Regions from separate parts of the Pedobacter sp. WC2423 genome, predicted to be linked through region 1. Evidence: riboswitches for the same ligand, from Rfam matches in the RefSeq annotation. Region 1 holds a riboswitch; the other holds the start of a gene.

Evidence for each region. A riboswitch is a leader RNA that binds a small molecule or an ion and turns the genes downstream of it on or off. The one in region 1 is predicted to bind thiamine pyrophosphate.
Region 2: it holds a riboswitch for thiamine pyrophosphate, as region 1 does, so the genes downstream of both, thiS (sulfur carrier protein ThiS) here and AB3G38_RS17485 (TonB-dependent receptor) in region 1, are expected to answer to the same signal.

Annotation. Positions count from the first base shown of each region.
Region 1 is NZ_CP162005.1:4,193,749-4,199,246, forward strand. It holds gene AB3G38_RS17470 (ABC transporter ATP-binding protein) at 1-145, shown strand, start outside; gene AB3G38_RS17475 (MFS transporter) at 149-1,423, opposite strand; gene AB3G38_RS17480 (thiamine phosphate synthase) at 1,515-2,147, opposite strand; gene AB3G38_RS17485 (TonB-dependent receptor) at 2,185-4,635, opposite strand; TPP riboswitch at 4,692-4,839, opposite strand; gene AB3G38_RS17490 (hypothetical protein) at 4,890-5,042, opposite strand; gene AB3G38_RS17495 (AAA family ATPase) at 5,052-5,498, opposite strand, start outside.
Region 2 is NZ_CP162005.1:5,226,536-5,232,033, forward strand. It holds gene AB3G38_RS21860 (MFS transporter) at 141-1,355, shown strand; gene AB3G38_RS21865 (DUF1634 domain-containing protein) at 1,408-1,806, opposite strand; gene AB3G38_RS21870 (sulfite exporter TauE/SafE family protein) at 1,812-2,645, opposite strand; gene AB3G38_RS21875 (FadR/GntR family transcriptional regulator) at 2,670-3,320, opposite strand; TPP riboswitch at 3,564-3,651, shown strand; gene thiS (sulfur carrier protein ThiS) at 3,712-3,915, shown strand; gene thiC (phosphomethylpyrimidine synthase ThiC) at 3,957-5,498, shown strand, end outside.

The DNA of each region.
Region 1 (5,498 bases):
ACACCGGTTATCAACAATCCGTCATGCAGACCGGATTTATGTACTTGAAAAGGGTCATATCATCGAACAGGGCAAACATGCAGACCTCTTAGAAGAGAAAGGACTGTATTATGCTATGTGGAGACAGCAGGTAGGAGAAAGATAAAGCTTAAACTGTTTCTTCGTGAATATCCTGTAAGGTGAGGCCAAGCAGACTTTTAGTTTTGGTATAAGTGATACCTGCGATGATTATAGTCATGCAGCCACCAAACACCACTGCCGGAACAGTTCTCATTAACTTTGCAGTAAGCCCGGATTCAAAAGCACCGATTTCGTTAGAAGAACCAATAAACATACTATTTACAGCTGATACCCGGCCACGCATACGGTCGGGTGTCAGTAATTGCATGATTGTAGACCGGATCAGGACGCTGACGCTATCAAATGCGCCTTCCATGAACAGGAACACTAAAGTCAGATAGAAGTTCTTAGAAAGGCCGTAACAGATAATACTTGTGCCGAAGCCAACTACAGCTACCAGCAGGTTCCTCCAGGGTTTGTTCATCGGGGAGACCCTGGTCATGACCAGCATGGTCAGTACTGCGCCTGCCGAAGCTGCTGCGCGCATAAAACCGAGTCCTTCAGAACCTACCTTTAAAATGTCATTCGCAAAAACAGGTAATAAAGCAACTGCGCCCCCAAAAAATACGGAGAACAAATCAAGGCTCATTGCACCAAGCATCATTTTACTCTTGAATACGAACTGTACGCCTTCTGTCAGGCTTTTCATAATACTTTCTTTAGGAATATATTTTGGCGGATGTGATTTCAGGAAAAATACACAGACTAAAGCGATCAGTATAAAAGCGATGATTACTGTATAAGTAACCGTGATTCCGTAAAAGCCGTAAACCAGTCCTCCAACAGCAGGCCCCAAAATGGATGCGGCCATATAAGAAGAACTGTTCCAGGTACTGGAATTGGGATAAAGTTCTCTGGGAATGGTTATGGCCATTAAAGAAGAAGTAGCCGGGCTAAAGAACCCTCTGGCTATACCTATTCCGAATACCATGCAATACATAATAGGGATGATATAACTTTCCGGAACATATGGATGCATTTGAGGGGAGGTTGCAATCAGCATGATCAGTGAGCAGATAAAAACGCCCAGAAATATTTTCAGTAACAGCCCTCTTTTTTCAGATTTGTCTGCAATATATCCTCCATAGAGTGCAATCCCGATAGCGGGGAGTGCTTCACAAAGACCAACCAGCCCTAAAGCAAGCGGATCTTTCGTTAAGTGATAAATGTGGAAGCCGATAATTACAGCTTGCATCTGATAGGCAAACGTAAAAAAGAAACGCATACCAAGAAAAGATCTGAATTCCCTGTAGCGCAGGGCGGCGTAAGGATCTTGTTTATCTACAATTGTGGGACTGTCCAAAGGAAAATGATTTGAAACAAATGTATAGTATAAGCAAGTCTTTTTGAAATGTAATGTCAAATATGACAAAGCCATATTTGACATTAATAAATTATTTTACAAGATCATAGAAATCCTGATAAGCATGCTTCATGTTTTCTGCCTGGTTGATGGCAGAAGAAGCTGCAATTCCAAAGATGCCTGTTTCCAGTAAAGCTTCTACATCAGTTAATTTTACACCACCGACAGCTAATACCGGAAGATCAATTTCTTTTTCTTTTAAAGCTGAAGCAATTTTTGCATAACCTTCCAGGCCTAACCATGGAGCATTATTCGGCTTCGTATCCGTATGGCTGAACGGACCACAGCCTGCATAATCGGCGCCTTCTCTGGCTAACCTGAGTAATCCTTCTAAGGTATTGGAAGAACCGCCAATAGTAATGTCTTCTCCTAACTGCTCACGCAATGCACTGAAATCGGCATCCATGTCTTCGATATGAAAACCCTGTATATCTGCTTTTCTGTTCAAATGAATGTGATTGGTTACAATCAGTGTTGCGCCCCAGTCATCACAAATTTCTGCGATGGCATGAATATCCTTTAAAAGAGCTTCGTCATCCTTAGTCAAACAACGGTATTGAACCCACTTGGCGCCTGCTTCACAAGCAATTTGTGCCTGTTCAATATGCGTTAAGGCATCAATATCATGTGTGATAAACTGAAGCTTTTCGATGAATTTTTTCATGAGTTTATATCTTATTAAAATTTTCTAAAGTTAAATCTTAAAACTTAACATTTAAGGATAATAATAAGTTGGTTCCTGCCTGCGGGAAATAGAAATTCTCTGTTACACGGTTACCACCACTATAAGATCCATAGGTATATCCATTACTCTCATACTTTTTATCCAGAATGTTGTTAACCAGTAAACCGATGTTCATATTTTTCACCCCTTTAAAGCTGAAATCATAACCTAAACGGACATTGTTTACCCAGTACCCATTCAACTTTCTGCCTTCATTCTGTGTATTGTCCATATACTGTTTGCTCACGTACTTGCTTTGTAAAGCTACAGCGAAACTGGTAAACGGTTTATAAACCAGCTCCCCGAATAATACCGCATCCGGTGAAAAAGAAATAGTAGTATTCGTGTAATTGTAGGTATCCTCTTTTTTCGTATCATAATTATAAATGAACTCAGAGAAGTCTTTAATTTTATTTCTGCTCCATGCAGCATTGGCATTCATCAGAAAATGACGGCTTAAAGTATAGGATCCATCAAATTCAACTCCAATTCTGGAACTGTTAGGAACATTCTGACGGATCGGAGCACCCACATCACTTAGCTTTCCGGTAACTACCAGCTGATCTTTGTAGAACATGCCATATACGTTTACGCCCGCACTGTATTGTGCATCTTTGATCCGGTATCCGGCTTCTGCATTATACAACCTTTCAGGATGTGGAAGAGTACCCACATTTGCATTCACATAATCATCGCGGTTACCCTCCTTGTTGGCAATACTTAAAGAAGCATAGAGATTGCTTTTTGGATTTAAAAAGTAAGATGCACCAAGTTTAGGATTGAAGAAGTTCAGCTTATCATGGATATTTAAAGGCAATAAATCATTGTCATTACCTGTGATATCGTAATTCAATCTTCTGTATTGCAGGTCTGCAAATAAGTTCAGTTTTTCAACTGGGCTGTAAGAAACCTTCGCAAAAATATTGAAATCATTTTTATTTCCGTCTCCATCATAATAATGATCAGAGTTATTCAGGTTCGAAGAGGTTTGTGACCAGTTGATTTGCCCGTAATGTTGCCCGCGGTATTGGTTATAAGCACCACCTACTGTGAAATTGAGTTGAGAAGACGCTTTGTAATTGAAACTGTAAGTTGCGCCGTAAAAATTATTGTTTAACCAGCGTCTGCGGACAAGATCCGTTATCAATACTGGTGCGCCGTTAATAATCGGGTTCTCTAAGCCATAATCGGCAAATTTTTGTTTTGCTTTAAACTCTTCATAATAGCCTCTTCCATAAGTGTAATGTAAGGCCCCATTAAAAGAGAACCTGTCATTAAACTGTTTCGCATACAATACCTGGTAATGATCCTGCCAGTAGTTATCATTTTGATCTTTGTATAAGAATGAATTGTACTTCCTGTTATCTGCAGTTAATAAGTTTGTCGCATCAGCTCCGGTTATCTCATTTCTTGCGATATAATCATTGATCCCCTGCACATCACCTCTTAACTTCGATTCGGGAACACCATTCCAGGACTGGTAAGTTTTCTCTGAACCAGAAAAGACATTGATCCGTAACAGATCAGTTTTGCCATGATAGGCGCCAGACAGGAAATAAGATTTTAATAAGGATGCGCCACGGTCTACAAAACCATCAGATTGTATCCGGGACAAACGGCCATCAAAACTGAATTTATTATCAATCAATCCTGTTCCGATTTTCACTGTGTTTTTTAAAGTGTTGAAAGAACCATAGGTACTGTTAACTTCTGCATAAGGTTCTAAACCTGGTGCAGAGGTCTGTATGTTCAGGCTTCCGCCAAAGGCACCTGCACCATTTGTAGAAGTTCCCACGCCACGCTGAATCTGAATACTCTCTACTGAGGAAGCAAAATCAGGCATATTTACCCAGAATGAACCTTGACTTTCCGCATCATTTAAAGGAATTCCGTTAACTGTAACGTTGACCCTTGTCGCATCACTCCCCCTGATCCGGATACCTGTGTAACCTACTCCGGTTCCTGCATCAGAAGTAACCACCACACCTGGCGTATTGTTGATGATGAAAGGTAAATCCTGTCCGAAATTATTGGCTTCAATATCAGATTTGCTGACATTCTTATAAGTCGTACCTGACTTTTCTGTAGCCCTTGTCGCCATGACAATAACTTCATCTGCAAGATATGCTGAAGGCTCCAGGGTGAAATCGATATGCTGATCTCCATTGACTTCAATAGTTTTGTGCTGTGTTTCATAACCAACAAAACTTACGGTCAGCACATACTTACCCGCTTTAACATTTTTAAGCTCATATGCTCCCTGAGCATTGCTGCTGGAACCAATATTAGTGTTTTTTAAGCTGACACTTGCTCCTGGTAAACTGGTCTGTTTTGTTTTTTCGGAAACTGATCCCGAAATTGTGAATTGCGCGCTGGCAAATACTGGTAAAAGGAACACAGCTATAACTGCGATCAATAATGTTTTCAATTTGCTACTGTTTTTTTAGTAAAACCTGTTGTACATAGGGCTAATACAACATAATTAAACTCCATAACTCCAATCCCTCCGCCGGCATTACCCGGATCAGGTGCATATTTGAATCGCGTGAAATCAATTAAGCGCTCAAATAATGGGTATGATCTCAGCCTGTCTTTGTGTTTTTTACAAAACAAGGCACCCCTTTTGATATCGGCAAATGTATAAAATATTTTAGATATAGCAATTTAACAACACATGTACCGCTATTCTATATCTTCTTTCTCGCTTTGTGCATTCGTATATCCTTGTGAATATTTGATACTTCCCCAGGCGGTTAACATCGTAATGATATCTTCATCTTTAATCGGGCCGGTTAGCTGACTTTTACAATAGTCTAAAAATTCTGTTTCGTTCATTTCGTATGCTTATTTTGTTTCCAAAAATTTATCTATTGCTGTAATCGCATTTTGTAATCTGTCTTCAATGCCGCTAATCACAACATAGTCTGCACCAAGGTTTTTCAATTCTTTATGCCATATCGCCATAAAATGTTCGCGCATATGCGGAAAATCGCGCTGCGGATCTTCCTGCCATGGCAAATCAATATTCAGCAGTAAGTAATGATCATAGGTTCTCAATGGCAGCGCATCCAGTACAAGCTGAGGAGTCTCACCCAGCATCTCATCGCTCCATATTTTAACCGTTAAAAATGTGGTGTCACAGAAAATCAGCTCCTGTTCTGCAATAGCCAGGATCGATTCTTCAAGTGCCTGTTGTCCATGAAACATATTAACTTCATCCTGCATGGTACAAGGAGCTGTTAATGCCGCACAATAATACCTTGCAAACTCAGGTACCCAAAGCGTATGGTA
Region 2 (5,498 bases), 1.0 Mb from region 1:
TAATCAATATCATTAAAACTATCAATTTTATAAATAGATAGTTTATGCCGAAATTTGTATCGGTCTTTCTGATGAAGCTGCTCCTGAGAGAATTATCACAGTAAATACAGAGAGGCTCTTCAAAATTGTAAAATAATATCATGAATGTTTTCCGGTCGTTAAAATCACGTAATTTCAAACTCTTCTTTTATGGACAATCAATATCCCTTATAGGCACATGGATGCAAAAGACGGCGGTCAGCTGGCTGGTTTATCAGCTCACGGGATCGGCAGTTTTACTAGGGGTAGTAGGTTTTGTAAGTTTGATTCCTTCGTTGATTTTATCACCTTATGCAGGTAGTCTGGTCGACAGGCATAACCGGTACCATATTCTGGTGATTACACAGGTGGTCTCTATGATCCAGGCAGGAGCACTGGCGGCCATTATCTATTTTGGATATAATAATATTCTTTTTATTATCGGATTGAGCCTGGTGCAGGGGATTGTCAATGCTTTTGATGTAACCTGCAGACAGTCACTGATGGTAGAGATGGTAAATGATAAAAATGATTTGCCTAATGCGATTGCATTGAACTCTTCCATGGCCAATTTTGCACGTATTGCAGGCCCTGCAGTTGCAGGGATTATCCTGAGTACCTTTGGTACAGACATTTGTTTTCTGGGGAATTTCTTAAGCTATATTCCGGTACTGATCTGTTTATTCATGATGCGTTTACCAGTGCAGATGATTACTAAATCAACTAAAAGCATTTGGGTGGAACTGGAAGAAGGTTTCAGGTATGTAACAGGAGATAAAGAACTGAGCAGCATGCTCATGATGATCGGGGTCAGCAGTCTTTTTGTAATCCCTTTCAACACACTGATGCCAATCTTTGCTAAAGATATTTTCGATGGAGATGCTAAAACTTTCAGCTGGTTTGAAAGTGCAGCGGGGCTGGGTTCAATTATCAGTGCCATTTATCTGGCCAATTTAAAAGATAGCAGTACCCTGATTAAATTAACAACTATTGCAGGAGCTGTATTGGGAGGTAGTTTATTATTCCTTGCTTTTGCACCACAATTGCCTGTTGCCTTATTATTTATGGGAATATCCGGAGTGGGTATGATGGCGCAATCCTCAGCTATTAATACTTATATTCAAACACATGCAGTTCCAGAAATGCGGGGACGTGCAATCAGCTATTACGTAATGGCTTACCAGGGACTGATTCCTGTGGGTAGTTTATTGATTGGCTGGGTTGCTCATTTGATTGGCCCAAGACCGGCAGTATTAATCGAAGGGTTAATAGGAATAACTGCTACCGGTATCTTTGCCTATTATAAAAGCAGACAGGCAGCAGTTAAAACTATATAATCTAATGCGCGTATCAGAACGATACGCGCATCAGGTTTGAATACTCACCCGCTTAAATACTCAATCCCCCGAATGTGCTGAACAGGATAATTGACAACACAATCAGCGTGATTAATACATATAGCTTATCTTTTTCCAGTGCAAAGGCGACCAGTGAAAATACAATTCTTATAATCGGGGTCGCAATCAGAATAACCACACCTAACTGGATGATTTCTTTTGCACTTCCTTCGCCTAATCCTTTAATGATCCCTGTCAGGCTGGTATAACCTTCGCCTTCTCCATGAAATGTGCCGTAGTCAGGAAGACCCGAGCCTTGCTGGAATAGATACCAGGTTCCGCCGATGATGGCAACCGCTCCTGAGATGAATACACCATATCTTAAAACCTGACCGATCAGCTGTTGCATATCGTAGTCAGTTACTTTTTTAGTTTCTTTACTGTTAGTCATGTTTCCTAGAATTTATGATTAAAACCATTGTAAATCATGTTGAGGGCGATAGCGGTAATCGCAAAACTGAAGATGATCTTCAACCATTTGACGTCGATCTTCATCAGTAGCTTTGAACCTGTAAAAGCACCCGCAAGTACACCGATAATTACTGGAAAGGCAATGCCAGGGTCGATGTAGCCTCTTTGCAGATACACCACTGCGCTTGCAGCCGCAGTTACCCCAACCATGAAATTACTGGTGGTCGTACTTACCCGGAAAGGAACACGCATGGCACTGTCCATCGCTAGTACTTTTAAAGCACCAGATCCTATTCCTAATAATCCTGAAAGCATCCCGGCAAGGGTCATAATAGAGAATCCGCCACCTATGTTTTTTAGTTTATAGTCTACTATACCCTCTTTTGCAGGATAACTGCTATTTAATTTGAGCAGGTAGGAAAGTTTACTCCCTTCTGCCAATGCACCTTCATGTTTCTTTCTTAAGGTCATTGCCGCAGAAAAAATCAAAGTAACACCAAATAGTATCGCTACAATGTTAACAGGAGTATAAATCGCCAGAATGGCTCCCATTACTGCGCCTGCAGTCGTTGCAATCTCCAGGAACATCCCGAGGCGGATATTGGTAATACCTTCTTTCACATAGGCACTTGCAGAGCCGGAAGAGGTGGCGATCGAAGCGACGAGTGCTGCACCGATTGCGTAGCGGATATCAACATGAAAAAATAGGGTCAGCAAGGGTATAATTACCACCCCGCCGCCTAAACCAGTTAGTGAACCAGCAAGTCCTGCAAGATAAGCCCCCAATAACAGGATCAGGGTAAAGGTTAAAATTGTCATGAGTTGTATGATTAATGATAGTTTTTAGTAATTGTTATCTAGTAAAGTTTTGATGAGCTGTTCTGCCGCGGCCTGATCCCTGTTCACAATCGCAGTTGCCAGTTCTTCATGCCATACCTGGCTCCTGGAAAAGTAGACCATATTTTGCTCTTTGCGTTTAGTGAAAAAATCGCGGATTACTGAGGTGAAGTTCTGATACAGGTCAATTAATACTTTGTTTTTTGAAGCTTTCGCAATGCTGACGTGGAATGCTATATCTGCGTCTGTGCATTTTTGCTGCTGATCGGTATCGATAGCTTTTTTTCGTTGCAAAAGATGATTTTGCATCGCAGCCAGATCTTCTTCAGTTCTGTTCAGACAGGCAAGTTTTACAATTTCTTTTTCGAGTAAGGAACGAACGGTATTAATTTCTTCAAAGTCTGCCCGGCGCAGACGCTGCGCAAGAGTTTCCTCTTTTATTTTTGAGGCGACAAAAGTACCTGAACCTTGCTGTACTTTAAGGATGCCGGAGATCGCAAGGGTTTTTATCGCTTCCCTGATCGTAGAACGGCCAACTTCATAACGTTCCATCAGTTCAGGTTCTGATGGGATTTTTGTGCCTTTTTTTAGTTTGCCAGAGGTGATATCGCTTTTGAGGGCAGCGATTACTTTGTCTGATAAATTGATTCTTTTCATCTGTGTTAGCTATTATCTTTCTTGTCAGATGGAGCCTTTGAGGGTTAAAATAATTATTGATCCTGGGGTTTAATAAGTATTTTAACCCTATCGCTTTCGTGAATTAAACATCTGATGTTTCAAAGGTATGTAATCGCATCATACATCTGATGTTTGTAATGTAAAAGTGACAAGAGAAGTTATGCTTTTTGAAGAGGATTTTTTAATAAATTTCTTTTCTTATTAAAAATGTTATAGGTTTACAAAAAACTTTAGGGGTGCCTTGTGCTGAGATATACCCTTTGAACCTGATGCAGTTAGTACTGCCGAAGGGAAAAGTAAGGCCACAACTATGTTGCTGGTTTTTCATTCCTTATACAGGTCATTCCTATCGTTATTAAAAATGAAAAGAATGGAAATTACTGTAAATCATCAAACTTATTCTATTGCAGGTTCATGTTCTGTAATACAACTTTTAACTGCAGTTTTGCAGGTTTCAGGAAGCGGTATTGCGGTGGCTGTTAATCAGTCAGTCGTCTCTAAATCTGACTGGTCTGTATACCATCTTCAACCCGGAGATCAGGTCATGCTCATCAAAGCAACTCAAGGAGGATAATCCATTAATTTCTGTTTGCAACCTAACAAAATCACATAACGATGAAAGTAGAAAAAATTCCAGATGGCCAGGTCATCAGCAGGGAGCCCTTCCCGGCTTCCCGTAAAGTTTTTGTAAAAGGCGAGCTTCATGCTATTGAAGTGGCCATGCGTGAAATCAGCCTTAGCGAAACCAAAATACATAATGGTTTTGGCCTGACAGAGAAAAATCCGTCCGTAACAGTTTATGATACCAGCGGGCCTTATACAGATCCGAATGCGCATATTGATGTTAAAGCGGGCTTGCCGCGAATCCGGGAACGTTGGGTGACCGATAGAGGTGATGTAGAAAAACTGGATCAGATTACCTCTGCTTATGGTGCACAGCGATTGGCAGATCCTTCACTAGATCAATTGCGTTTCTCTTTTCAGCATCAGCCATACCGTGCAAAAGCTGGACAGAATGTATCTCAGATGCACTATGCCAGAAAAGGGATCATTACTCCCGAAATGGAATATATCGCAATCAGAGAAAATCAAAGAATAGAACTTTGGAATAACGAAAAAGGGGAGCAGGCTGAAGCGATGAGCCATCAGCATGCAGGAAATAGCTTCGGTGCCAATACACCTAAGGGATTTATTACACCAGAATTTGTACGTCAGGAAGTAGCTTGTGGAAGAGCCGTTATTCCATCGAATATCAACCACCCTGAATCTGAACCCATGATTATCGGCCGGAATTTCCTGGTTAAGATTAATGCAAACATTGGTAATTCGGCAGTGACTTCCAGTATTGAGGAAGAAGTTGAAAAAGCGGTGTGGGCATGCCGCTGGGGTGCGGATACCATTATGGATTTATCAACTGGTAAGAATATCCATGAAACAAGAGAGTGGATTATCCGGAATTCACCAGTTCCAATCGGTACAGTTCCAATTTATCAGGCGCTTGAAAAAGTAAACGGTAAAGCAGAAGACCTGACCTGGGAACTGTTTAGAGATACATTAATTGAGCAGGCTGAGCAAGGAGTTGATTACTTTACTATCCATGCAGGCGTGTTATTAAGATATATCCCGCTGACCGCAAAAAGAATTACGGGTATAGTTTCAAGAGGTGGATCAATCATGGCAAAATGGTGCTTAGCACATCATCAGGAGAGTTTTCTGTATACACATTTTGAAGAAATCTGTGAGATCATGAAAGCCTATGATGTTGCCTTTTCATTAGGTGACGGATTAAGGCCTGGATGTTTGGCTGATGCCAATGATGCTGCACAGTTTGCAGAGCTGGAGACATTAGGTGAACTGACAAAAATTGCCTGGAAACATGATGTACAGACTATTATTGAAGGTCCTGGCCACGTACCGATGCACATGATTAAGGAAAATATGGAGAAACAGCTGGAACATTGCGGGGAAGCTCCATTTTATACTTTGGGCCCCCTGACTACAGATATTGCACCTGGATATGACCATATTACTTCAGCAATTGGTGCAGCTATGATTGGTTGGTACGGAACTGCGATGTTGTGTTATGTGACGCCAAAGGAACATTTGGGTTTACCAAATAAGAAAGATGTAAAGGACGGAGTAATCACTTATAAAATT